Regions from separate parts of the Halobacillus litoralis genome, predicted to be linked through region 3. Evidence: riboswitches for the same ligand, from Rfam matches in the RefSeq annotation. Region 3 holds a riboswitch; each other region holds the start of a gene.
What was found. Region 3 has a riboswitch for S-adenosylmethionine ahead of LC065_RS13805 (homocysteine S-methyltransferase family protein). Riboswitches for the same ligand answer to the same signal wherever they lie in the genome.
Positions count from the first base shown of each region.

Region 1: it holds a riboswitch for S-adenosylmethionine, as region 3 does, so the genes downstream of both, LC065_RS09655 (methionine ABC transporter ATP-binding protein) here and LC065_RS13805 (homocysteine S-methyltransferase family protein) in region 3, are expected to answer to the same signal.
Region 2: it holds a riboswitch for S-adenosylmethionine, as region 3 does, so the genes downstream of both, LC065_RS03070 (PLP-dependent aspartate aminotransferase family protein) here and LC065_RS13805 (homocysteine S-methyltransferase family protein) in region 3, are expected to answer to the same signal.

Region 1 is NZ_CP129016.1:1,916,437-1,923,961, forward strand. It holds gene LC065_RS09625 (acyl-CoA dehydrogenase family protein) at 1-1,520, shown strand, start outside; gene LC065_RS09630 (arsenate reductase family protein) at 2,255-2,614, shown strand; gene gcvH (glycine cleavage system protein GcvH) at 2,698-3,081, shown strand; gene LC065_RS09640 (toprim domain-containing protein) at 3,204-3,551, shown strand; gene LC065_RS09645 (thioredoxin family protein) at 3,563-3,874, shown strand; gene LC065_RS09650 (TlpA family protein disulfide reductase) at 4,014-4,436, opposite strand; SAM riboswitch class I at 4,527-4,633, shown strand; SAM riboswitch class I at 4,860-4,968, shown strand; gene LC065_RS09655 (methionine ABC transporter ATP-binding protein) at 5,051-6,076, shown strand; gene LC065_RS09660 (methionine ABC transporter permease) at 6,069-6,737, shown strand; gene LC065_RS09665 (MetQ/NlpA family ABC transporter substrate-binding protein) at 6,761-7,525, shown strand, end outside.
Region 2 is NZ_CP129016.1:582,595-590,119, forward strand. It holds gene LC065_RS03050 (methyltransferase family protein) at 1-357, opposite strand, end outside; gene LC065_RS03055 (hypothetical protein) at 523-681, shown strand; gene LC065_RS03060 (hypothetical protein) at 678-899, opposite strand; partial or broken gene LC065_RS03065 (dicarboxylate/amino acid:cation symporter) at 1,526-2,763, opposite strand; gene LC065_RS03070 (PLP-dependent aspartate aminotransferase family protein) at 3,296-5,074, opposite strand; SAM riboswitch class I at 5,212-5,322, opposite strand; gene LC065_RS03075 (trans-sulfuration enzyme family protein) at 5,396-6,541, opposite strand; gene LC065_RS03080 (NUDIX hydrolase) at 6,601-7,203, opposite strand; gene LC065_RS03085 (bifunctional diguanylate cyclase/phosphodiesterase) at 7,496-7,525, opposite strand, start outside.
Region 3 is NZ_CP129016.1:2,707,689-2,715,213, forward strand. It holds gene LC065_RS13800 (DUF4257 domain-containing protein) at 65-394, shown strand; gene LC065_RS13805 (homocysteine S-methyltransferase family protein) at 633-1,682, opposite strand; SAM riboswitch class I at 1,865-1,975, opposite strand; gene LC065_RS13810 (GNAT family N-acetyltransferase) at 2,495-2,980, shown strand; gene LC065_RS13815 (S66 peptidase family protein) at 3,126-4,037, shown strand; gene LC065_RS13820 (DUF4037 domain-containing protein) at 4,122-4,946, shown strand; gene LC065_RS13825 (GNAT family N-acetyltransferase) at 5,085-5,918, shown strand; gene LC065_RS20530 (hypothetical protein) at 6,307-6,477, shown strand; gene LC065_RS13835 (GNAT family N-acetyltransferase) at 6,690-7,244, shown strand; gene LC065_RS13840 (hypothetical protein) at 7,324-7,515, opposite strand.

The DNA of each region.
Region 1 (7,525 bases), 790 kb from region 3:
AGTTAGATAAAATCAGCTCTTCACTAATCACTGAAAAGTTTTCTCGTGCGGGAGGCTTTTCCGTTACTCATGGTGCTCACGTAGGAATCGGATCGCTGCCGATTGTTTTCTTTGGTAATGAAGACCAGAAACAAAAGTATCTTCCCCTCCTTGCGACAGGGGAGAAGATTGCAGCTTATGCTCTGACAGAGCCTGGTTCAGGTTCTGACGCGCTTGGAGCGAAAACGACAGCCAAGTTAAATGATGCAGGTACTCATTATGTTTTAAACGGTGAGAAACAGTGGATTACCAACTCTGCTTTCGCTGACGTCTTTGTTGTATATGCAAAAATCGACGGCGATAAGTTTACTGCTTTTATCGTGGAGCGTGATTACCCAGGAGTATCTACAGGACCTGAAGAGAAGAAGATGGGGATCAAGAGTTCTTCCACTCGTACATTGATTCTAGAAGATGCTGAAGTCCCTGTTGAAAATGTTCTTGGGGAAGTTGGCCGCGGGCATGTCATCGCATTCAACATTTTAAACGTTGGTCGTTATAAGCTCGCTATTGGTGGAGTAGGGGGATCTAAGCGAGCAATTGAACTTTCTGTCAAGTATGCAAAGGACCGTAAACAGTTCAAGACTCCAATTGCAAGCTTTCCATTGATTCAGGAAAAGATTGGTTCCGTAGCAGCCAACACCTATGCGAATGAAAGCTCCGTATATCGTACGGTAGGGTTATTCGAACAAAGCATGGGTAAATTGTCTGACGAAGAGCTGAAAGATGGCGCTGCCGTTGCTAAAGTAATTGCAGAATATGCAATCGAATGTTCACTGAACAAAGTGTTCGGTACAGAACTCCTTGACTTTGCCGTTGACGAAGCGGTACAAATCCATGGTGGATACGGGTTCATGGCTGAATATGAAGTGGAAAGAATGTATCGTGATTCCCGAATTAACAGAATTTTTGAAGGGACGAACGAAATCAACCGCATGATCGTCCCGGGTACATTGTTGAAGAAAGCGATGAAAGGCGAGTTGCCTCTCCTTCAGCAAGCGCAAGCCCTTCAAGAAGAAATCATGATGATGATGCCGGAAGAACCAGGTGTAGAAGTACTGGAACAAGAGAAATATTTGCTGAAAAATGCGAAGAAGATTGGCCTCCTTTCCGCAGGTCTTGCCGCACAGAAATACGGAGAAAAACTGGAAAATGAACAAGAACTCCTTGTAAATATCGCTGATATGGTAGGCGAGATTTATAACATGGAATCTGCCGTTCTTCGTACTGAAAAAGCGATCAACAAATCAGGAGAAGAGAAGAACAAACAAAAACTTCTTTATACGCAAGTGTATGTGCAGGAAGCCTTTAACCGTATTGAAGGACATGCGAAAGAAACATTAATTGCAGCGGAGTCCGGGGATTCCTTAAGAATGATGCTCGGTGCCCTGCGTAAACTGACACGCCATACACCGACGAATGTTATTCCTAAGAAGCGTGAAATCGCCAAAACATTGATCGAAGCCGAAAAATACACGGTCTAAACTTTTTGATTGAATGTGATACAGGGCCTGCACTTTCGAAAACGCGAAGGTGCAGGCCTTTGTTTTTCCCTCTTCTTAAACAATATGGCAGGATACTTGAAGACTTAGTTTCGAGACTTTTATTGAGTGGGTGGGACTGCGGGGAATAACTCGCTTTCCGCGGGAGCGCGGTGAGCCTCCTCGGACTGCGTCCTGTGGGGTCTCACCATGCACTTTTTTCCCGCAGGAGTCTCGCCATTCCCCTCCGCCCCTTTATCGTGGAAAATTCTCGAAACCACTACTGGAAAAATCAGCTTGTATCGTGAGGGAAGTGGATAATATCAACTCATCCTAGTGGGCATTTAGAACGTAAATGCTTGATACAGAGCGCTTTATGCCTGCTTAGGAGAGACGAGTGGGAGCCATACTTCTCGATACAGGGGTTCGTTTTTCCTTCAATGAGATGGGGTGGTTGGGAAGCTGCGAGACTCCCGTGGGAGAAGGAGATAGGCGAGATCCCGCAGGACGTAGTCCGAGGAAGCTCGGCGCTCCCCCACAGGAAAGCGAGTAGCTTCCCAGCCACCCCTAACGCTCAACCAGGGCAACGAAGCCTGAAAACATCTCGAAACTGAGTCTTCAACAAAGCGATTATGGAAGAGCTTTGGGTGAATATGAAGACAATCTTAGAAATAAATGAAATCTTTACCTTCGTTATGATAAAATATTAGACAATAAGAATGAAGGAGGGTGTGTAGATGTCTTTAACCTTCTATTGGTACCCGAATTGCGGTACATGTAAAAAAGCTAAAAAGTGGTTGGATGAGGAAGGGATTGACTACGAATCTGTACATATTGTCGATAATACCCCCTCAGAAGAACAGTTGAGAAGCTTTGTTGCTACTAGTGACAAGCCTGTAAAGAAATTCTTTAACACTAGTGGGAAAAAGTATAGAGAACTGAATATGAAGGAAAAGCTAAAAGAAGCAGAGGAAGCCGAAATGATGGAGTGGCTTGCATCTGATGGGATGCTGATTAAGCGGCCCATCCTTACTGATGGTGAAAAAACAACGGTAGGGTTCAAGCAGGAAGAGTTTGAAAACGTTTGGGCTCAGTGAGCACATTATTGGGAATAGAAGCCTATAGCTTTTATGTTTATATTAGTTTTTAAACTATAATTATTTTTTTGGAGGTAATTAAAATGAGCGTACCTAAAGATCTGCGTTATTCTGAAGAACACGAATGGGTGAAAGAAGAAGGGGAGAAGGTTAGAGTCGGCATTACTGAATTTGCGCAATCAGAACTTGGAGATATCGTATTCGTAGAACTTCCTGAAGTTGGGGATGAACTAGAAGCGGATGAGCCATTTGGCAGCGTAGAATCTGTCAAGACAGTTTCTGAACTTTATGCCCCTCTTAGTGGTACAGTTGTAGAAGTAAACGAAGACCTGGAAGACAGTCCGGAGTTTGTAAATGAATCCCCTTACGATAAAGCATGGATGGTTGTTGTTGAACCAAGTAACAACTCTCAAATCAACGACTTAATGACTCCGGAAGAATATGAAGCCATGATCGATGAAGACTAATAAAAGTGCATTGGACAGGCAGGGCTTTAAGAAACCTTGTCTGACATGATCGCGTTTGATCTTAATCATGTTCAGACCATGCCTGATTGGCATGGTCTGTTTCTATATAGTAGGTGATGAAGATGGATGGAGAACGAATCGTCATTGTTGAAGGAATCACGGACAAGAAGAAATTGAATAAAGTTCTTGATGAAGAGATTGAAATCATCTGCACCCATGGTACTTTAGGAATCGAGCGCATGGAAGAAATGATATTTGATCATAACTTAGATGATCGAACAGTGTATATTTTAGTAGATGAAGATGACTCTGGCTACAAATTAAGAAAACAATTGACTGAAGAGCTTCCTCACGCCGAGCATATCTATATAGATAAGGCTTTCAGGGAAGTGGCAGCTACCCCGGAACCTGAATTGGCAAGAGCCTTACTTAGTAGACATTTCAATGTAAAGTCGATCTATTTAATTTAGGAGGAAGACTTTTGCAGGAAATAAAAACAACAGAAGTAAAGAAGCTCTTCAATACTCCACAAAGGACCCTCATATTCGTTCACAGCCCTTTTTGTGCAACTTGTCATTTAGCACGTCAAATGCTTACAACACTTGAAGCTGTTTTTAATAGAGAAGTTTTTATGGAAATGAATGCTTCTCTACACCCCGAGTGGATGCAGCATTATAAGATAAAAAGTGTTCCGTGTCTTCTAGTGACCAGTGGAGGAGAGGTAGAAGAAAAGATTTATGCGTTTCACTCTGTTTCCTATATGTATGAGAAAGTAGTCAATTTTGTTGAATAGTGTTTATATTTCCCAGGAAATGACCGCTAGTGTAGAATTGAAAAATTCTCTTTAATACTTAAGTGAGATGTGGAAGTTATTCAATAATAAAAAAGAGAGCCAAGGCGTTGCAACGCCTTGGCTCTCTTTTTTATGAGAATTATACGATTTCTCCTAATTTGCTAACAATATCTAAAAAAGAGGCCTGATCGCCAAAATTAGCATGGATATCTCCTTGTTGATCAATGATGATGGTGGAAGGAACACCATGACAATTGTAGAGGTCATAAACGGAGCATCCATCATCAGAAAGAGTAGGTTGTGTTAAAAACTTTTCGTTGAATTCAATGCTTTCCTCTATATTCCGCTCCCTTCCAGTTACATTGATCGTCATCATTTTTACTTTGTCATGGTCCATCGTTTTGTACAGTTGTTCTTTCATAGGTAAGTCTTTTCCACAATCGGGACACCATGAAGCCCAAAAGGTCAAGACAATAACTTTCCCTAAGTCTTCCTCAAGTTTATAAATAGAAGAGTGGTCGTTAATATAAGGTAGTTCAAATAAAGGGGCTTGTTTACTCAAGGTCATTCTCCTTTTATTTATCGAAGGTTATGGATTGACGCTCATCTATTCCCCATGCTAACATAATTATTAATTTCATATCGACATCTTCACTTATCCAGAGTGGCGGAGGGACTGGCCCTACGATGCCCGGCAACCGGCAGGTACACTGCACGGTGCTAATTCCTGCGAAGTCTTATGACTTTGATAGATGAGAAATGTAAAAACGACAAATCTCTTCTATTAAAGAAGGGATTTTTTTATTGTTTAAATTGATGGAGTATTGGATGTTTTGTGTGGATGATGTAAGGATTTTTTTAGTGCATGTGGATTTTATTTTTCTGAACAATCTGTTTATGAGTTGACACAAAATTCGTACGGTGCTAAAATCCTCTTTGTACTACTTAAACGAGTTAAAGCAATAATAAATTAATAGATTAAAATCTCTTATCCAGAGTGGCGGAGGGACTGGCCCGATGATGCCCGGCAACCGGCAATACTGTTTTGCTCAGGTGCCAAATCCTGCAAAGTATAAAGCTTTGACAGATGAGAGAACAGATTTTTAGGTATGAATAAAAACGCCATTCTGTTCTCAAGACAGAATGGCGTTTTTTTTGGAAGTGGAGGGAAACAGCATGATTAAAATTAAAGGACTATCTAAGATATTCCACACGAAAGATCAGGATGTACGCGCAGTGGATGATTTAAGTCTTAATATTAACAAAGGAGAAATTTATGGGGTCATCGGCTATAGTGGGGCCGGTAAAAGTACATTCATTCGTTTACTGAACCGGTTGGAAGATCCCACAGAAGGAAGTGTTCTTGTCGATGAACAGGAACTTACGTCTTTAAGCAAAGGGAAATTAAGGTTGGCCAGACAAGAAATCGGAATGATCTTCCAGCATTTCAATTTGCTCTGGTCACGAACCGTTCATGATAACATCGCTTTTCCTTTAGAAATTGCAGGGATCCCAAAAGCAGAAAGGCAAAAACGTGTCGATGAATTGATAGAATTGGTGGGGTTAAAAGGCCGAGGGGGTTCTTATCCATCCCAATTGAGCGGTGGACAGAAGCAAAGAGTGGGAATAGCCAGAGCGCTCGCAAACAACCCTAAAGTTCTTTTATGTGATGAAGCCACATCCGCGTTGGACCCTGAGACGACGGATTCGATTCTTGATCTTCTGGTGGATATCAACGAAAAGCTCGGACTTACGATTGTTCTCATTACACATGAAATGCACGTCATTCGCAAAATTTGTCATCAGGTGGCGGTTATGGAAGATGGAAAGATTGTTGAACAAGGAGAAGTGCTGGATGTCTTTCTTCATCCTCAAAAACCGGTTACGAAGAAGTTTGTGGATCAAGTAATGGGGGACCCGGAAAAAGAGACGTCCCTGCAGGTGATCAAAGATAATTATCGGTCCGGAGAAATCATACGTCTTCACTTTGTGGGAGAAAGTACAAATCAGGCATTAATTAGTGATTTATCAAGGAAGTTTGAAGTGGATGTCAATATTCTTCATGGAAAGATTACCCAGACACAGAAGGGGGCGTATGGGACAATGTTTGTTCAGTTTGACGGAGATCAAACAGAAGTCCAACGTGCCATTGAATATATTGAATCAACATCTGTAGAAGTGGAGGTGAATCCACATGTTTAATCAATGGTTTCCGAACGTAAGAATGGAAGACATGATTACAGCTACAAACGAAACCCTTTATATGACGCTGGTTTCTGTCGCTGGGACATTCGTTTTAGGTTTGCTTTTGGGGCTCCTCCTTTACTTGACTGGGCCCGGTGGGATTTGGTCAAATAAAACGTTGAATTGGATCACTGCTTCCATCGTTAACGTATTTAGAGCGATCCCTTTTATCATTCTTATATTGTTATTGTTCCCGTTTACTGATTTTCTGTTGGGGACCATTCGAGGACCGCAAGCAGCATTACCTGCACTGATTATTGGGGGGGCGCCATTTTATGCCCGTCTGGTGGAAATTGCTTTGAAAGAAGTTGATAAAGGTGTCGTGGAAGCAGCAAAATCAATGGGGGCGAAGTATTCCACCATCATTTTCAAAGTATTGCTTCCAGAATCGATGCCAGCTCTAATATCAGGGATTACCGTAACAGCTATCGCATTAATTGGATATACCGCAGTAGCCGGTGCAATCGGATCTGGTGGTCTTGGAGATTTTGCCTATTTCTACGGGTTCCAAAGAAGTAACTTTGATGTTGTATTCATTTGTACCATCTTAATCATATTCATTGTGTTTATATTCCAATTCATCGGAGATGCCATCTCACGGAAATTGGATAAAAGATAAAAAATAAAAGGGAGAGAATGAAAATGAAAAAAATCTGGACAAGTTTAATTGCTGCTTTGCTTATCGTTGTTCTCGCAGCTTGCGGATCATCGAGTGAGGATGAAAATACATCAGGATCTGAAGGTGAAGAAGGTGGAACCAAAGAGATAAAGGTAGGAGCTACCAGTGTTCCTCATGCTGAAGTCCTTGAAAAAGCAAAACCTTTGCTTGAAGAAGAGGGCATTACGTTAGAGATTGAAGAATATCAGGATTACATTTTACCGAACCAAGACTTAGATGAAGGCCGTATTGACGCGAACTATTTCCAAACGATCCCTTATATGGAGATCCAAGAGGAAGAGAAAGGGTATGACTTTGCCAACCTTGGGGGTATCCATATTGAGCCTATCGGAGTTTATTCTCAAAAGTATGAAAGCCTGGAAGACGTTGAAGAAGGTACGACACTAGTAATGAGTCGTTCGGTCTCCACTCACGGTCGAATTCTATCGCTCTTAGAAAAAGAGGGACTGATTAAATTGGATGAAAGCGTTGAAAAAGTAGATGCTACCGTACAGGATATTGTAGAAAATCCTAAAAACATCGAATTCGATACAGGAGTAGATGCAGCTAACCTTCCACAAGTTTATCAACGTGAAGAAGACGTGCTTGTAGCGATCAATACGAACTATGCCATTGAAGCGGGACTGTCTCCTAGCGAAGATTCAATTATTCTGGAGGAATCTGATTCTCCTTACGTGAACGTTGTTGCTGCTAATAGTGAAGATAAAGACAATGAAGCATTGAATACA
Region 2 (7,525 bases), 1.8 Mb from region 3:
AAGAGGGTGCCTGAGGAGCCGATAAGGACCACTACTTACAAGTCGGTCTCCTTCTTGAACAGAGACGTTCCGTGTAAATTGATCTTTCAGATGAAGAATTCCCCAATATCTCAGAGCTACTCCAAAGGCGTACAACACTAATCCAATCCACCAAACCCCTCTATGATGAATAATCCCAATGTTCCATTCCTGCATAAAGAGAGAAAACACGAGAGTCACAACCACAGCCGCGAGGATCAATAGAAAAGAGCGGCGTTCATGAGAACCGCTTTCTCCTGATCGATCATTTCTGAAGATAAAAAACTCTGCCAGCCAAAAGGCCGTCACTACTAAAAACAATCCATCAAACAGGGTCATGGAGAACCCGCCCTTTCTGGATACTATCTTTCAGTGTTCCCTTTACAGTCTGCAGATAAACCGCAGCTACCCGCTCATTCAGAAACATCCCGCCCCTTCATCCTCTCGCAAATTTGCAGAGTTTCCATTACAATAACAACAATAATGAAAAAAGGGGGAAAGAGGTTGGATATTTTTTATAGTGTTTTTATCATTTCCGCTGTCATTGCCACTTTTTTTGTGATCTTCAAAAAAATCACAAAATCCACGTATTGGACCATGGCGATTGTAGGCGCCTTATACATAACCATTCTATTATTCAGTTTTTTCTATGATTTCCCTTAAAAATTCTTGTTTTGTTTATTGATGGCTTCTCGGATATGATAGAGTTCAGCGTACATAGCCGTCGCATAAACACTGATGATACTCAAGAACATAGAAAGGACGAAAACAGAACCATCAAGACCGAACCCTAGAACAGACGAAAATCCGATGATCGCACCAATAATGATACCGATTCCCGTTAGAAAGATTATTTTTTGTAATGTCACTGAATAAAACATCGTATCACCTCTTCCAAGTTATCTATCTGTTACTATACCCATCAGAGGCCTCGGATACACGTCACCCCTCTCCTATTCTTCGTTACTAATATTCTCCTTCCTCATACGAAACCCTTTGTGTCCAGACAACAAATTCGTTTGCTTCCCATAAAAAATCCGACTGCTTTAAAAGGCAGCCGGACTCATCATAATTTTATTCCCCACCCTTTCACAAACAATCCCGATTGTTAAAAGAATAAAACGCTCTGTATCAAGCTTTCAGGATTCTAATACCTGAGCATAGGAGTTTTATCCTTATCCCATCAAACTAAATAGCTAATTTTTCGGGAAGTGGTTTCGAGACACTGATATGGAAAAGTGGCGGAGGGGAATGGCGAGACTCCTGCGGGAAAAAAGTGCAGGGTGAGACCCCACAGGACGCAGTCCGAGGAGGCTCACCGCGCTCCCGCGGAAAGCGAGCTATTCCCCGCAGTCCCTATCCACTCAACAACAGTCTCGAAACTGATTCTTCAAGAGTCCTGCCATTTAGTTTAATAACATATATAAGAAAATGGGTTATTTGGAGAGATGGATTTATATAAATAAAAAAGTGCAACCAAAAAGGTTGCACTTTTGTTCATTATGCTTTATGCTTCCATACGTTTGGCATCTTCATCGATGCCGTATTTCCGTTCTGATTCAGCGACTACGACGGCACATGCTGCGTCTCCCGTAATGTTCAAGGATGTACGTAGCATATCAAGCAGACGGTCGATACCGATGATGAGCGCAATCCCTTCGACTGGCAGGGACACTTGGTTAAGAACCATCGCAAGCATGATCAGCCCTACACTAGGAACTCCTGCGGTACCGATACTTGCAAGAACCGCTGTTAGGACAACCATGACCAGTTGCGCAAAAGAAAGGTCAGAACCGTAAACTTGTGCAATGAAAATTGTTGCTACACCCTGCATGATGGCTGTACCATCCATGTTGATGGTTGCACCCAAAGGCTGGACAAAACTACTGACAGGCTTCGGAACATTCAAGTTTTCCTGAGCTGTTTTCATGGAAATCGGTAGTGTTGAACTACTGCTTGATGTACTGAAACCGACCGTCATCGCAGGGAAGAACCCTTTGACGAACTTGATTGGATTCATTTTACCAAGGAAAGCGACAGCAGAGCCATACGTCACGACTCCATGGATGATTAATCCGAGGATAACGACGAACATGTACATAGCCATCCCTTTCATGCCGTCGATTCCCATCGTTCCGATTGCGGAAGCAAGTAGACCGAAGGCACCATATGGAGCAAAGCGCATGATCAAATTCACAAGGAACATCATGATTTCATTCCCTTGTTCGACAAGCTTGTAAATCCCTTCTGTCTTCTTACCAAGCATCGCAAGTGCGAAACCGATGAAGATAGCAAAGGCAATAATTTGAAGCATGTTCCCTTCCGTCATTGCCGGATAGGGTTCGTTGGGATAATGTTTGTAAATGTTTCAACGACGCCAGGTGCTTCCTGAGCTTCATACTCTGCACCAGCAGGATTGATGTCAATATTCCCAGGCTGGAAAACGTACGCAAGGGAAATAGCGATACTGATCGCAATCGTCGTTGTAACAAGGAAAAACGCAATGGTTTTCCCACCGATTCTACCTAATTTCTTAGGGTCACCAAGAGAAGCGGTACCTAGGGTGATAGAGAAGAACACGATTGGTACAACTAGCATTTTAATAAGATTTAAGAATACCGTACCTAAAGGACCAAAAACAAAAGCATCTAACGTACTGAAAAGATCCGGTGCAGCTAAATGCAGACCCAAGCCTACAACAGCACCAAGAAACAAACCTATAAAAATCTTGGTTGTTAGTTTCATGCAGTAACCTCCTACAATATTATGAATGCGCTTACTTATTATTTTGTTTAAAAAGTGAAAAAATTAAAAGACGACATGTTCCCATCCATGTCCAAAAAAGCATTAAAAAAAGACTTACTTACAATATAGGATTCGGTACCTTTGAGCCTTGTTGTGAATGTGTTACAGGCTCAACAAAGATGGTTGCAGCCAACACAGGTGTTCATGTGCTTTATAAATTATATCATAGAGTGATTGAAAATTGAATAGAATTTGCTGGTAGTTTCATATACAACGATGTACCAAATGGTGCTGCATAACTTTCAATAGCCTTTGAAACCGCGTGATCCATAGTTATTGCTAGATTATGAGAATGTTTAGAATTTATTACATATTCATGAATTCCCATATGTCCATGCATATACTATTATCCGGTTGCATAAAAAAACGGCCACCAGTTTGACGGCCGTTTTTTATAAAGAATCAGCTACCTTCCTGCTTCTTCTATTTCCCCGCAAAACTAACTCCCTATAACAATGAGCTCTTTTGCTTATTAAATTTCACACGCATACGTATCGATGGATCCCCGCAACCGCTGGGCCTCTTTGTACGTACACCGGTTATGAACGACTTCAAGCCCTGCTTCACTTGCGATTTGGGCCGCCTTCGGTGCGATGACACCTTCTTGCAGCCAAAAAACGTCCGGCCGGATACCTGCTGCTTCCTTAGCAATCTCAATGGCAGCTTCCGGACTGCGGAACACTTGAACGACATCAATTTTAAATGGAATCGATTTAAGGTCTGGATACGCTTTTTCTCCAAGGACTTCTGTTTCTCTTGGATTTACGGGGACGATTTGGTATCCCATCCTCTGCATTTTTCTTGCTAGACGATGGCTTGGACGTGAAGGCTTTCCACTCAACCCTACAACCGCCAAACGTTTCGGACGCGTTCCCCCACCTTCTTGGGTTTTAGAGGAACTCAAGGCCCACTTGATCACACCTTCATCATTTTCAGTAATCGCTGTTTGTTCCGTTTCTCTTCCTGTTGCTTTCGCAATGGCACGATCAAGGTCGTTGATCAAATCTTTGCTCGACTCAAGTCCTATGGATAAGCGGATCAATTCCTCTGTCACCCCACTGGCAGCAAGATCTTCGACAGATAATTGCTGGTGTGTCGTGGAAGCGGGATGGATGATCAATGATTTCGCATCACCGACGTTTGCTACATGAGACCAGAGCGATACATTATTGATCACTTTTCTCCCGGATTCCCGTCCGCCTTTAATACCAAAGTTAACAATCGAACCATATCCTCCATTAAGGTAACGGTTGGCTAGTTCATGAGCGGGATGTGAGGACAACCCCGGATACGAAACCCATTCCACATCAGGATGACCTTGTAAGTATTCCGCAATTTCATGGGCGTTGTCTCCATGCCGGGCAACACGTAAGTGCAGCGTCTCCAACCCTTGCAATAACAAGAAAGCATTCTGTGGGCTCAAACACGAACCAAAATCACGAAGCAACTGGACACGCAGCTTCGTAATATAAGCAAGCGTCCCGAAGTCTGCGGTGTAAACGATTCCGTTATAACTGCTATCAGGCTCTGTGAAAACCGGATACTTGCCGTTCCCCCAATTGAATTGTCCTCCGTCTACAACAACTCCTCCGATGGCCGTCCCGTGGCCACCAATCCATTTCGTTGCGGAGTGAATGACGATGTCGGCTCCGTGCTCAATGGGCCGGCAAGTATAAGGGGTAGCGAATGTATTGTCGATCAGAAGGGGAAGGTCATGATCATGAGCAACAGCCGCTACTTTTTCAATATCCAGCACGTGAAGGCTTGGGTTTCCGATCGTTTCAGCGAAGACCGCTTTTGTTCGGTCTGTAATGGCTTTGCGGAAGTTTTCAGGATCCTCTGGGTCGACAAAATGAACCTTAATGCCATATCGCGGTAAAGTGTTAGCAAATAAATTGTAAGTTCCACCATAAAGGTTCGCTGCGGCAACCACTTCATCCCCGGACCCTGCAATGTTCAAAATAGATAAAGCAATGGCCGACATCCCGGAAGCCGTCGCAACAGAAGCAACCCCACCTTCCAAGAGGGCCATCCTTTTTTCAAAAACATCCACGGTCGGATTTCCAATTCGCGAATAAATATTTCCAGGCTCATCAAGTGAAAAAAGGCTCTGGGCATGTTCTGTGTCATGAAAGACATAGGAGGTCGTTTGGTAAATCGGCACAGCACGAGAACCTGTTGTCGGATCCGGCGACTGTCCTCCGTGTAAAGAAATCGTATCTACATCATAGCTTTCAAATGAATTCGTCATGATTACTTCCTCCTCAAAAAGTTATCTATTCTTATAGAGATAGTTGGCTTTAATTGTACGAATCGTCCATGGATCTTTTTCTGAACAGCAAAAAACCCTCTTCCAAATAAGAAGAGGGTTTGTCATTTCAATTCCTCCTCTTATCTGTCAGATCGTCATGATCTGTAGGACGTGGCACCTTTTCAAACCGATGTTTGAAGGTTGCCGGGCTTCACAGGGCCTATTCCCTCAGCCTCTCTTGATAAGAGTGGTATGCAGTTGATTGATTATGTTGAGAATTATAACGAACAACAATCAGAAAAGTCAATCATTTTAGAAAATTTAATTCTCCGATTCTGTGATTGCTTTTGTCAGCTGCTCTATAATATCTTCATGGTCTTCAATCCCGATAGACAATCGAATCACATAATCATTGATGCCGATATTCTCACGTTCAGCATTCGATAACGCACGATGAGACGTACGAATAGGATAAGAAACCGTCGTTTCTACTCCCGCGAGCGTAGGAGCAATCTTCACCCATCCGAGCGACCGGAAAAACGCCTCTATGTCAATCGAATCATTAAGCTCGATGGTCACAATAGCTCCATTCCCTCTTTCCGAAACCTTTTCAGGATAATAGACCGTGCGGACCGCATGATGATTTTCAAGGGCTGTTGCTACTTGTTTTGCATTATAAGATTGTTTATTCATCCTAAGACCTAAAGTTTTGGCTCCGCGTTGAGTAAGCCATGCTTCAAACGGACTGAGATTCGCACCAAACGTGACAATCTTCTGGGTAGCCGCCTGAACCAATTCCTCCTTGCCGACCAACACCCCGCACGTTACGTCACTGTGACCTCCAATATACTTCGTCCCACTATGGACGACAAGATCGACACCATGCGTGTAGGGCTGCAATAAGTATGGGGTGGCGAATGTATTATCAACCATCGTCTTCACATTCTTTTTACGGGCAAGAGCGACTAATCCTTCTAAATCTTCCACCCGTAAAAAAGGATTTGAGATCGATTCCGTATAGAGAAGTTTCGTTTCAGGGGTGATCGCCTCTGAAACCTCTTCCAGATTTGAAAAAGAAACCATCGTTACATCAATACCGAACGTGGCCAGCTCTTTAGTGATCAGCTTGTGTGAACCTCCATAAACATCCTCTGCGGCAACGATATGATCCCCAGGCTTTGCCACTGCAAGGATGCCTGCAAGGATGGCTGACATTCCGGATGAAGACGCCACTCCGGCTGGTGCTTCTTCCAATTCCGCAACGGTACCCGCAAGTTCATCTGTATTGGGGTTCCTCTCTCGTGTATATAAATATGGGCTGTTTCCCTCATAATAACTTTCCAAGTGATCTAAATCTTTAAATGTAAAAGCGGACGTCTGGTAAATCGGTGTACTCTTGCTATTCGGGACAAGACGTTGATCCGCCTTATGGTGCACGATTTTCGTATCAAAAGATGTATTCGTCATCGTTCGTCTCCTCTCTCTATCACTTAATCAGAAATTATATAGAACAAGCTGGAATATTGTCAAAGTTTTGCGACATATTCACGGATGGCTTGAAAAATGTACCGCTCGTATCCTTTCTCATGAGGGACAAGATTTTTATGAGTCACTACTTTCTCATCACCACTAAGAATAGAGACCCCCTTCACGATTTGTTGTTTATCCGTCAAACTTTCCATATCAGCCAGTGACACAGAAATGATGTCCTTCACCTCTTCTCCGATTTTAAAGACCATGTCTTTGGTCCAAGGAAGAAGATAAATGCGGCAGATCTCCCTGTCTATGAGAGACGCCCCTTCCTTCAGTTCTTCCTTATAATCACCTTGGTGGATTAAATCGTCAGGCACCACCGTCAAACCGACTTCTTCCTCAATTTCCCTGACACCAGCCCAAAGCACATCCTCTCCCGCTTCTATATGTCCCGCAGCGGTAATATCAAGCAAACTCGGGAAGTCTTTCTTGTGATCCGCTCTTTGTTGAAGCAATACATGGGTCGTTTCAGCTTCCTTGTGGAACATCCAACAATGGAACGTTTCGTGCCAATCCCCGTCCTTATGTACTCGCTCCCTTTCCTTAATTCCAATCGGACGCTCATGTTCATCAAAAATCGTTAACATTTCTGCCATACGTATTCCCTCCTCCAAAAATGACCTCATAGAACAAAAATAGCTCAGAGCGTGTCACTCTGAGCCCGAAACAACCCCTGTTGTGGATATTGCTAATATTAGAATCCTTGATTTATACCATCAAAAAATCCACGGATAACGATGAAGACTCGAGAATGATTGTAGTAGCAATGATTCCAACCCCTAAACTTCTCCAATTTTTCTTCTCCTTGCTTACTCTATGGAAGTAGGTGATTCCACTAAATAATAACAAAAAAGCAGGAAGCGAAAAGAATATACCTCTGCCTCCTTATTAGTTACTCACAAGACTCGCCGGAACAGG
Region 3 (7,525 bases):
AGCGTATGTTTCTAAGTTTCTTTCTACCAACTGCCGCTCTTTTAGTCTAGGGGGAAAATTTCTTATGAATACGATACTTATTGCTGGGTGTATCGGGGGGATGACAGGCATTGTCTCTCATTTAATGAGAAATGGAAAGGTGCTGATCTTCCCTAAAAAAAGAAAACGGCCCAAGGGGATCTATTTAGGGTTCATGGCAGATTTCCTTATCGGGGCGGCAGCTTCAGTTTTCGCCGTTACCTATATTATCCCCGAGCCTGAGGTATTAAGGTCGCTTATCGGAGTTTCTATATTAGCGGGAATGACAGCGGAAAATGTATTGTTAAAAAGAGAATTGAATGTAGAAAAAGCGAAAGTAGAAGGATTGGATCGGATCAATAAGAGATTAAAATAGATAGGATCTACTCCAATCCTTATTTTTTCTTCAAAGTTGATGTCCTCTCGAATCCTCTTCTTCTACCCATACTAAAAAATAATCCCCTTTTTACCCCATCATTACACAAACGTGTAGTTTAATACATACTTAGATGGATAGCTGAATGCTGGATAACCCGTCATTCCGCGTAGAGCCCTGAACTTAAATGAATGAAACGTTGAAAACGGCCTGTCCATATTTCGGACAGGCCGTTTACTTATGCTCTCGTTTTATAAGAAGTAATATGATCCTGCAGCGTGTCGTCATTGCCGAACAGGAAGTGTTTCTCCATATCCGGGGAATACCTGGAGTTTACAGCTGTGCGGCCGACGGATTCTGCTACTTCACGAAGCATAGCAGGAGAAGCTCCACAGCAGAGTCCCAGGTAGTTCACACCAATGCTGTGCGCTTCTTTGGCCCACTCCGCAAGTTCATACCTGTTCGTGTAGAGCGGATCCAGGGATGTTGGGAACGTGGTTTCCGTTGGAAGTGTACAGGCACAGCCTCCGTCCGGCAGGTTGAAGAAGGTAGGGTGTTCTTCCGTCGTGCGGTAAGGAATGGGAAGGGCACCTACATAACCGTCTACCGTATGTCGGATCTTTTCTACATATGGCTGCATCGTCGCTGGACCGCGGAAGCAGTTCATACCGACGACAAGCGCGCCTTTTTCTTCTAATAAGCGGCAGGCTTCTTCCACTTCGTAGCCATCTCGCAGAATATTTTCTCCCATCAGACCGAATGTGATCACGGCAGGTAGGTCATGTTTTTGAATTTCTTCGAGAGCAATCAACGCTTCTTCGTAATAATAGAAGGTCTCGCCATTTACAAAATCTACGCCTTCTTCCTTACACCAGCCGATCATCTCTGCAAACATGCTTCTTGTTTTTTCAACAGCTTCAGGATCATCCGGGTTGAACAAGTTCGTGTTGGAAATGTTCCCGGCAACGAGCGCTTCTTCCTCGGGGTGCTCCTGAGCAACTTCTTTAGCCAGGCGGATGGCCTGACGGTTAAGCGGCTCTAATAGTTCCTCTTTGCCGATGATTCTCATTTTCTCGCGGTGCCCGTTATAGGTAAAGGCTAAGACGACGTCGGAGCCTGCGTGCATAAAGTCACGGTACGTCTGTTTCAGTGCCTGTGGGTTATCGAGGGCTACTTCAGGAACAAAGGATCCAGCCTGTAAATAGCCGCGGCGCTCCAGCTCAAATAAGTATCCTTCTCCACAAATGACGGGTCCATCCTGTAATCTCTGTTCTAATGATCGTTTCATTTCATTCCACAACCTTTCCATTTTGTATGAGTCTTTTATTAGAAAGCTAGCCCCCTTTTAACAGGGACACGCTGACTTTCTGCCAGGCATGAGCTGACATTGGTTCAACTCTGTTCGGAAATCATTTTCTTAAAAAAATAAAGGACCTCCTTGGATAAGGGGTCCTTTGTGTTTAAAGAGTCTCCTTATCTTCAAGGTAGAACAACTACCTTCTGGATTTAGCACCGTGCCAATGGCTCTGGCTGGTTGCTGAGGTATCAAAGGGCCAGTCCCTACACCTCTCTGGATAAGTTTCGCAATTATATAGTTTTGGAAAACCGTTGGATACGTGTTGTAAAGCGTATCCTCAAATCAATAGTAGATGTTTATCATTTCGCTTGCGATTTAGAATACAGGAAAATGAAGTAAGAATCAATGGAATTTTCAGAAAAAGTTTCGGGATTCTGTTTGAAAGTACCTGCAGCTCTTTCCACAAAAATAGAAACTTATGGTAATCTTGGTTTGAAGACTTAAACAGGTCCTATCTTTTAGGAGCAAGCAAATGAACGAAAGCAACCTTCCCATACATATGGTTTAATTCCTCAACGACACCAGTAAAGATTAGGCGTTTGAATAATGAATGGCATTAGAAAAAGATACCCAAGTATAAAAGAGCATGTTTCATTATCAACCTTATCAAGCCAGAATATCAGTGATGATGGCACCAACGTAGCTTTTGTCAAAAATACAGCGGACTAATAAAAATATCTAAGTTGAATGAGTAGGGAAGGTAATAAAGGATCAATTAAAAAGTGACTAGGGGAGAGAAAGAAATGGATGTATCTATTCGAACAGCCGAGCAGCACGATTATGAATCATTGTTGCCTTTATTTAGGCAGGTTCATGAATTCCACGTTCGTGTAAGACCGGATTTGTACAAAGAGAATGCAACTCCAGTCGAGGAAGAGTTCTTTGAAAGTCAGGTGATGGATAACAAACAGCACATGTTTGTCGCTACCTTAGGCAATGAGATCGTGGGAGTTGTAGTGACTAAGGAAGATGAAACACCTGAGAATTCTTTTGTCAAAGCGAGGAAGGTTTTATCTATCAATAGTTTGTGTGTTTCTGAAACGCATAGAAACAAGGGGATCGGAAAAAAACTAGCGGCCCACGTTTTTGATTTCGGAAGGAGCCTCAAGGTCGATAGTGTGGAATTGGGAGTATCTGAGAAGAATACTGCTGCCATAGAATTTTATCGGTCCATGGGGATGACAACAAAGAGTAGAAAAATGGAGATGAACTACAACGAAGGAGAGTAAGTTTCTTCCTAGTTCTTATACTTTTTGAAGCGTGCGCTTCAAACTTCCAGCCGAGACTCAATCGGTACAAGTCCTATGAAAGGTATAATCCTCTTAATAGTCGTTACATTTCCTTGAACCGGAATAAATGAAAGGGAGGGATATTATGATTAAGCCCCGTGCATTACAAGAGGGGGATCGGGTAGCAGTTATTGCGCCGGCGGGACCCCCGGATCGAGAGCACTTAAGCCAGGGAATACGTGTATTGGAAAAAATGGGTCTTGAAGTCATCATTGGACGCCATGTGTTCCAAACCGATGAAGAGCATACAACCGTCGATCAAAAGCGACTTGCTGATTTACATGAGGCCTTTAATGATCCTACGATCCGCGGAATTTTTTGCGCTAATGGAGGATTCGGCACAGCAAAGATTGCCCCTATGATTGATTACGAAAAGATAAAAAATCACCCTAAAATATTCTGGGGGTACAGCGATCTCACATATCTGCTTCATGCTATTTACAACTTTAGTGGTCTGGTGACTTTTCACGGGCCGATGGTGGCCTCAGATCTTAATGATGAACAGAGAACAGAAGAGACAGCAGCCTCGTTTTCATCTCTATTTACAGGCGAGATTATGACCTATGATTCTAACCGGTCAATTCTAAACACGCTCGCACATGGTAAGGGAGAAGGACGTTTAGTGGGAGGGAATTTAACACTCCTCACCAACGGTTTGGGCACGCCTTACCAAGTAGATACCAGAGGGGCCATCTTACTACTTGAGGAAGTTGCAGAACCACCGTTTCTTATTGATTTGAAGCTTACTCATCTTCAACAAGCGGGTGTCTTCGATGACGTGCAAGGTGTCGTATTAGGGAATTTCCAAGTGGAAACAGAAGAAGAATCGGAGTTGAAAAAAGTGCTTCACCGTTTTTTCGCTGGTTCTCCATTTCCTGTTGTTGAGAAATTTCACTTTGGTCATTGCCAGCCGAATTATGGTGTACCGTTTGGGGTAAACGCAAAGCTCACAACGTCGCCGCCTCAATTGGTCGTTGATTCAGGTGTGAAATATTGATTTCGAACAACTATAGGTGAGCTGGGTATCGCCTTTTTATATGTTGAAAAAGTTATGTAACATAGTAATAGTTGGAGGTTGAAAATGGATTTATTAAAACAATCAATAGATATGGCAGCTTTGTATGAAAAGAACCCAAAGGTTAAAGCCATTCTTCTTGCTGGTTCTGTGTCTAAAAACTTACAAGATGAACATTCAGATATTGAATTACATATTTTATGGTCAATTCCACCAACGGATCATGAACGGAAATCTCCCATTGAACAAATAAATGGCACCATTCTGTCCTATCACGCTTATGAAGATGAAGAATGGTCGGAAGCCTACTTAACTCGGGACGGTGTTAAATTTGAGATCAGCAGCTTTTTGGTTGAAACAGTAGAACGCTTCGTTTCCGATGTGGTGGATCAACACGATACCGATTATGACAAACAATGTATAATCGCTTCCATCCATGATGGTGTCAGTCTCTGCGGGGAAGAGAAAATCTCTGAATGGAAGAACAGGGTGGCTGCCTATCCTTCAGAACTTACAGAACGTATGATTTCAGAAAATCTATGGCTGGGTAATCGCTGGAATAACCGTGAAGCTCTCTTAAAACGGCAGGACTGGTTGATGCTCTATGATGTCCTGTGTGGAGTGCAGATGAAATTGTTTGGCGTTTTGTTTGGCCTGAATCGTATGTATGTTCACCACCCTGTTTTTAAATGGATGGAAAATAATATCGAACGGATGGAAATCAAACCGGAAAATCTCCACGCTCGTATGAACAAAACATGGATAGGGGACCCGGCAAGCGGTGTGAAAGAGTTAGAGGGTTTAATTGAAGAGGTTATGGAATTGGTAGAGGAATACCACCCTGGATTGGACATTAGCGAACAGAAGAATAGTATAGAATATGTTAAATAATAGGAACTTCAAAGGGTTTATTGAAACTTTCTCCAGACCAGATCAATCAAACCTTAGACATTGCCGGTAGTAAAGCTTTATTTTATCAATGCTGTAAAAGTTTGTGGCGGAATTAAGCAAACAGTAGGAGGGGGAAGAATGATCCGTGAACTTAATAAAGCTGAATTCTACAAATGCGAAAAGTTAACAAACGATGATGGACATTTAGAAGTTAAAGCGGTCATAGAAGGGAATAATCCTGGTCGGATTTTTGTAGATGATAACGATGCTCCTCAAACAGGACTGATCTGGCTGGGGAACCATGATGGTTTCTTCTTTATTGGAGATGAAGGAAATGAGTCATTTAATGACCATATCAACGGTTTTTTAAATCAAGTCATATTTCCTGAAGCAAAGAAGCTGGAGGTACATAATTTTATAGCCATCGGTCATCATCCCAGGTGGGAGAAGACCATTGAGAAGGTCTTTGGACATCGTGACATGCAGAAGACAAAGCAGAATGTGTATAAGTTGGAGAAAAGGCAGGATATCAATCAAAATGAACCTGATATGAAACAAGATTACATAGTATTTAAAATCACCAAAGATGTTTTTGAAAATCAGGATCATTCGCTTGAAAACATAGATTTTTTACACTCAAAGATATTAGAATTCTGGTCTTCTCCCATGGAATTTTTTCAAAAAGGGACGGGGTACGGTATTCTCTACCATAACAAGATTGTAAGCTTATGTTTTTCTGGATTTGTAGCTGGAAATGTGCACGGAATGGATATTGAAACCTTAGAGGACCATCAGGGGAATAAATTAGGGCAGAAGGGAGCCTATAGGGTTGTGAAAGAATGTGATAGGAAAGGATGGATTCCATACTGGGATTGTGAGGGGAGTAATACGCCTTCCAATAAAATTGCAGAAAATGTGGGATTGGATCTTTATTTAAAGTATCACGTGTACATCTTTCCTATTGATGCATAGGGAGGGACTATTGAAAGGGTCCTGGTATTCTTCCGGCGGAAGTAGAAGAGGGTTCTTCTAGGATGATTCCATCTCCCTCAACGAGTTATGAGGTTGAAGTGAAATTTACTCATGGTCAATCGCGGGTCTTTTTTTAAAACATTGTTTTAGTCAGAATATTTTGAGATGATTGACATTGAATCAGCATCATCAACTATCGACGGAGGTGGACGATTTGGAAATCCTTTCTTACCCGGTTGGGAAGACGAGAGAAACTCATGCAAAGCCTGTGAATGTATGGCGATTCTTTGCATGGGGTAACAAACGTTGATATCGTCATAAGATCGATGATTCATTTGGCTTTGCCCCTTATTATTTATTGATCATAAAAATAAGGAGCTGGCGGAAAATGAAATATGTGAATGCCAAAGATGCTTTACCGATAGAGTTGTTGAAAGAAGTACAAAAATATATTCAAGGGGAGACCCTTTATGTGCCCAAATCCGGGAATGCCCGGGAAAAGTGGGGGGGGCACGCACGGGTATCAGAAGAGAATTATCGGAGAGGAATAGGAAGATAAAAGAAGACTACGCAGATGGAAAGTCCATAGAAGCGATTGCGGGGAATTACCATCTCTCAGTAGAAACCATTAAAAAAATCATCTATTCCAGAAAAGAGATTACCTGATCAGGTAATCTCTTTTAGATGGTTTCGTTCTAAATAAAACTCGTCCTATTATTTGCGCATGTGACCTTTTATGATGAGAACAAGATTATGATAGGAGGAAAAATGATGAGTAAAGACATGATTAAGCTATTAGAGGACGATCGGGTTTATTTAAGGCCGTTGGAACAGGAGGATCTCGATTTATTTTATACAAAAGCTCTCTGGGATCGAGAAGGGAGAAGGCTGACGGGCACCCAAACGGTATTTAGTCGTAAGGGAGTTCAACATTGGTTTGATCGTATATCAATGGATGATTCCAGAGTTGATCTGGTCATCTTTTTACAGGAGACAGATCAACTGATTGGTGACATCGCTATGCTGGACATCGATTATCAAAACAGGAAATCTGTGTTTAGAATTTCAATTTTCGATAAAAAGTATTGGGGATATGGGTATGGTACAGAATCCATCTCCTTATTATTGCGTTATGGGTTTGAGATGTTGAATATGAACCGGATCGGGTTGGATGTATTTTCGTTCAATAAAAGAGCCTTGAAATGCTATCAAAATTTAGGGTTTCGAGAAGAAGGCAGGTTGAGGGATGATTTATTCTACGATGGGAAATATCATGATTCTATAGTAATGAGTATCCTGAAACGGGAATTTCATGAGTCTCCATGAGGGATTTCATTTACAGATTCTTATTGAGATTTGGTGAGACATAGGAATTCCTTGAGCCTAAGGGGCGAGGTTAACTTGTCTATATTCTGATGAGGAATTGACTTAGTACATACATAAGAAGTAATAGGCCGATTCCGATTGCGCTATATCCCAAACGTTTACGTTCCGACATCTTTTCCCCTTTGATCGCTTTCCAATCAGGATAAAAAAAGCCGATCACCCGGCTGCCTATGATACCGATCGTGATTAAAACAACAGCAAGAACTTCCATAAGAATGGCT